DNA from 2 places in the Janthinobacterium sp. PSPC3-1 genome. Region 2 is predicted to be linked to the other one. Evidence: riboswitches for the same ligand, from Rfam matches in the RefSeq annotation. Region 2 holds a riboswitch; the other holds the start of a gene.
The links. A riboswitch is a leader RNA that binds a small molecule or an ion and turns the genes downstream of it on or off. The one in region 2 is predicted to bind glycine.
Positions count from the first base shown of each region.

Region 1: linked by a shared signal. The riboswitch ahead of gcvT (glycine cleavage system aminomethyltransferase GcvT) and the one ahead of ACP7B7_RS27360 (D-amino acid dehydrogenase) in region 2 are both predicted to bind glycine.

Region 1 is NZ_JAFCTQ010000007.1:185,559-187,944, forward strand. Features, by position in the region: gene gcvH (glycine cleavage system protein GcvH) at 1-181, opposite strand, end outside; gene gcvT (glycine cleavage system aminomethyltransferase GcvT) at 252-1,373, opposite strand; glycine riboswitch at 1,464-1,570, opposite strand; glycine riboswitch at 1,597-1,683, opposite strand; gene ACP7B7_RS10510 (ATP-dependent Clp protease proteolytic subunit) at 1,885-2,386, shown strand, end outside.
Region 2 is NZ_JAFCTQ010000043.1:3,243-5,628, reverse strand. Features, by position in the region: gene ACP7B7_RS27370 (zincin-like metallopeptidase domain-containing protein) at 1-363, shown strand, start outside; gene ACP7B7_RS27365 (Lrp/AsnC ligand binding domain-containing protein) at 617-808, shown strand; glycine riboswitch at 870-960, shown strand; gene ACP7B7_RS27360 (D-amino acid dehydrogenase) at 1,118-2,332, shown strand.

The sequences.
Region 1 (2,386 bases), on a different contig from region 2:
CCACCACGGCGGCGTCGTCGCCGGCGTTGAAGGTGGCGCCGACGTCAGGCAGTTCGACGAACACGATATCGCCCAGTGCATCCTGTGCGTACTCGGTAATGCCGACGGTGGCCGTGCCGTCCGCTTCCAGGCGTACCCATTCGTGGGAGGCGGTGTACTTCAGGTCTGCAGGAATGTTCATGTGTGGCTCCAGATGGTAAATGTTTGATTGTTGATGATGTTTGATCGGTCTTGCGGGCGCCTCTAGCCGCTTACGCAACCAGGATTTTACCGTTGCGCACGAAAGGCAGCTTGACTACCGACGCGGCCAGTTGCTTGCCGCGGATTTCCACGTGCACGGTGTCGCCGACATTGACGCCGTTCGGCACGCGCGCCAGCGCGATCGCTTCCTGCATCGATGGGCTGAAAGTACCGCTGGTGATCTCGCCGGCGGCTTCATTGCCAGCCACGATGACTTTTTGATGGGCGCGCAGCACGCCGCCTTTTTCACGCAGGATCAGGCCGACGAATTGCGCGTTCTGGCCTTTGGCGACCAAAGCGGATTTGCCGATAAAGTCGCGCTCGCTGACCAGGTCGATGGTCCAGGCCAGGCCGGCGTCGAGCGGATTGACGCTTTCGTCCATGTCCTGGCCGTACAGATTCATGCCCGCTTCCAGGCGCAGGGTATCGCGCGCGCCGAGGCCGGCCGGCTTCACGCCGGCAGCCGCCAGCGCGTTCCACAGCGCTTCGACCTGGCTTGCCGCCACGCCGATTTCAAAACCGTCTTCGCCCGTGTAGCCGGTACGCGCCAGCATCACTTCGCCAAATGGCGTGTCCTTGACGATGACGGCGTTGAAGGGCTTGATCGCTTCGGAGGCTGCTTGCGTTTCCGGCAGTACCTGCCATACCCTGGCGCGCGCGTTCGGGCCCTGCACGGCGACCAGCGCCATCGGATTGTTCGCGCTGCGGCGCTCGGTGATCGTCAGGCCGCTGTTGGTGGCGGTGTTTTGCTGCTGCATCCAGGCCACGTCCTTTTCGGCCGTACCGGCGTTGACCACCAGGCGGAACCAGCTTTCGTTGAAGAAGTAGACGATCAGGTCATCGATGACGGTGCCTTCGGCATTCAGCATGCACGAGTACAGCGCCTTGCCTGCCACCTGCAGCTTGTCGACATTGTTGGCCAGCAGGCCGCGCAAAAAGGCGCGCACGTTCGGGCCTTCGATATCGACCACGCACATGTGCGACACGTCGAACATGCCGGCGTCGCTGCGCACGGCGTGATGTTCTTCGATTTGCGAACCATAGTTGACAGGCATGTCCCAGCCGCCGAAATCGACCATGCGGGCGCCGCTGGCACGGTGGGCGTTGTTGAGTGGGGTTGCGTTGAGCGTCATTGATTCCTCGGGACGAAGGTGAAAGGGGAGTTAACGGTACAGTTAACAGCACACAGCATGGCCTGGCCGACACGGCTTTCCAGCGTGAACATTCACCCCCCTGTCCTTGGTACCTGAGAGATTACGGAGAAAAAAGCTCCGTGCGCCCCTTCGGTGGACCGCCGGCAGTGCCGCGGTCGCTCTCCAGAGTTGAGCCGCAGCATGGCCATTGCCATCGTTGCGCCTCGCCTGATCGGTCCTTTTGCCTGAGAGTTTTTGGGTAGTGCCCCTTCGGCGGCAACGCGAGTTTGCCCTCTCCCGATCAAGTGGTGGGAATATATGCCAGCAGGGGTTTTCTGTCAATCTGTAAACACCCAGCCGGCATGCACCAAAACAGGGCTTGCGGCCTGATATTTCCTGGGTGTAAGTATCTGCGTGGAAGTGTTGCGCGCGGGTTCAGGAAGACGGCGGCGGGCACGGAAATTTGCTATGCTCAATACCATCATCACCGTCCTTTCGAAGAGTGATTGCCATGAGCGAAACCCATAACAGCATCGAACAGCACGGCTGGTTTACCTTGTCCGGCGACGTCAACAGCGACATGGTGCGCCGCGTCTTCAATGCGGTGGCCGACATGACCGAAGACAAGCTGACCACCGCGCATATCCTGATCCAATCGAATGGCGGCTATGTCAGCGACGGCATCTGCCTATACAACTTTCTGAGCAAATTGCCGATCAAGCTCGTGACGTACAACACGGGCGCCGTCGCCTCGATCGCCGTCACCCTGTTTTTGTCGGGCCAGCAGCGCTATGCCAGCGATACGGCGCGCTTCATGGTGCACAAGTCGCATGCCACCGCCTCGCCCGGTGCGCGGCCCGACGCGCTCAGCATCATCGTCGAAGGCTTGCGCGCCGACGACCAGCGCACCGAGCGCATCCTGCGCGGCCATGTGGCGCTGAGCGAGGACCAGTGGCTGGTGCATGCCTATTCCGACCTGCACCTGACGGCCGAGCAGGCGCGCGAAGTGGGCA
Region 2 (2,386 bases):
TCGCTGCATGGCCGTTTCCCGAGCAAGCCGGTGATCATCGCCGGGGATAACGACCAGCACCTGGAAGCAGAGCAGGGCATCAACCCCGGCAAGGTCAAGGCGCAGGAGGCGGCCCATATGACAGGCGGCCGTGTTCTGCTGCCCATTTTCGCGCCGGGCGAGCAGGCGGCCGATCCTAAAGGATGCACCGACTTCAACGACCTGGCCTGCAAGAGCCGCTTGGGCATGGAAGGGCTGGAGCGGCAGGTGCTGCCCGTGGTGCAGTCCGCGATTGAGAGCCTGCAGGCAAGTACCAACCGGGATACGCTGTCGCTCGCGCGGGAGCCGTTGCAGCGCCGTCTGGCTAGGTCAGGGCCGCAGTGACAGCGTTAGACCCGCATTTCGGACGGTGAAAAAAGCCATGAAATCATGAACCGGAGGTCTTATATGGATGCCTTGCCAATTATTGCCGCGCCGCTGATCCCGCATGTTGGCGGTACGCGCAGCCATCTACATGGTGAGCAAGCATCATCTGTATATTTCGTCGGATTTCAGCGGCTAGGCATCTCTTTCCATTGAGCGTCGGGGCCACGCGCACAGGATAAACCTGCAAGCAGGTTACTACTTCTAACATTACCTGCTGCGCATCGCCGCAGCCGATTTGCGCGCGCTGTCGGATTTCATCAGCCGCGACCTGCTAGGTATCCCCGGCGTGGACAACGTCAAGTCGAGCACTACGCCAACGCGCATCAAGCAAAGCAACGTGCTGCCGCTCGACCATGTTCTCGGTCCAGCGGCGAGCAAGAAACGGATCCAGTTCGCCGACTAAGTAACGTTTGCAAATCGCGCAGTTTTGCGTTGACGATCGCTACATATGTAGACTATGCTGGCCTTCGATATCGGGAGAGTCTCTGCATCCCGCACAGCGCCGAAGGAGCAACCGCCCCGGAATCTCTCAGGCAAAAGGACCGGTATCGCACAACACACTCTGAAGAGTTGTCGGCGCTGGTTACGTCGCCCGGCACACCGGAGGAGCAAGCGCGGATCGCCGCGTGAATCTCTCAGGTCCAGTACAGAGGGGGTGCCGCCGCGCATTTCGCACAGCGGCCATTCCCTTTGACGTGCAGAATCCGATCTCATGAAAACTGTTGCCATTATCGGCGCCGGCATTACCGGCGTCACGACCGCTTACGCCCTGGTGCAACGCGGCTTCCAGGTCACCCTGCTCGACCGCCACCGCTATCCCGGCATGGAAACTTCTTTCGCCAACGGCGGACAACTGTCGGCATCCAATGCCGAAGTGTGGAACCATCGCTCCACCATCTTCAAGGGACTCAAGTGGATGCTGAAGAGCGACGCGCCGCTGTTGTTCAATCCGCGTCCCAGCTGGCACAAGCTGTCCTGGTTCGCGGAGTTTATCGCCAACATTCCGCACTACGAGCGCAACACGGTGGCTACTGCGCGATTGGCGATTGCGGCGCGCGAACATTTGTATCAGTGGGCGGCACACGAAGGTATCGACTTCGACCATAAACGCGAAGGCATCCTGCACATCTACCGCGACCGAGTCGGCTTCGACAACGCGGGCAAGGTGTCTCGCATGCTGGCCGAAGGCGGTTTGCCACGTCGCGCTGTCACTCCGGAAGAAATGCGTGCCATCGAGCCCACGCTGAACGGCGACTATTATGGCGGCTATTTTACCGAGAGCGATTCCACCGGTGACATCCACCGCTTTACGAATGGCCTGGCCGCAGCGGCGCAACGCCTGGGCGTGCGCGTGTACACGGATGCGGCGGTGCTGAAAGTGAAGGCCGATGCACGTGGTGTGCACATCGACATGCTGCGCGAGGGCGTGCCTGGCAGTCTCGATGTCGACGCCGTGGTGGTCTGCGCCGGCGTGGCCAGTCGCGATATTGCGGCCAGTCTCGGCGACCGGGTCAATATCTATCCGGTCAAGGGCTACTCGATCACCGTGCACCTGAACGACAAGGCAAGCCAGGCTGCGGCGCCCAATGTCAGCCTGCTCGATGATCAGACCAAGCTAGTCACGAGCCGCCTGGGCGTGGACCGTTTCCGGGTGGCCGGCACGGCGGAATTCAACGGCATCAACCGCGATATCCGTGCCGATCGCATCAAGCCGCTGGTCGACTGGGTCAACCAGCTGTTCCCGGGCGTGAATACACGCACGGTCACGCCGTGGGCCGGGCTGCGCCCCATGATGCCGGACATGATGCCGCGCGTTGGCAAGGGCCGCCTGCCCACGGTGTTCTATAACACCGGGCATGGCCACTTGGGCTGGACCCTGTCGGCTGCCACCGCCGAGATCATCGCCGAGACCATCTCCAAGTCGTGACATGACGAAGGTTCAGGCTGGATGCTGCTGGCAGCCTGAACCTGGTCAGCAAAG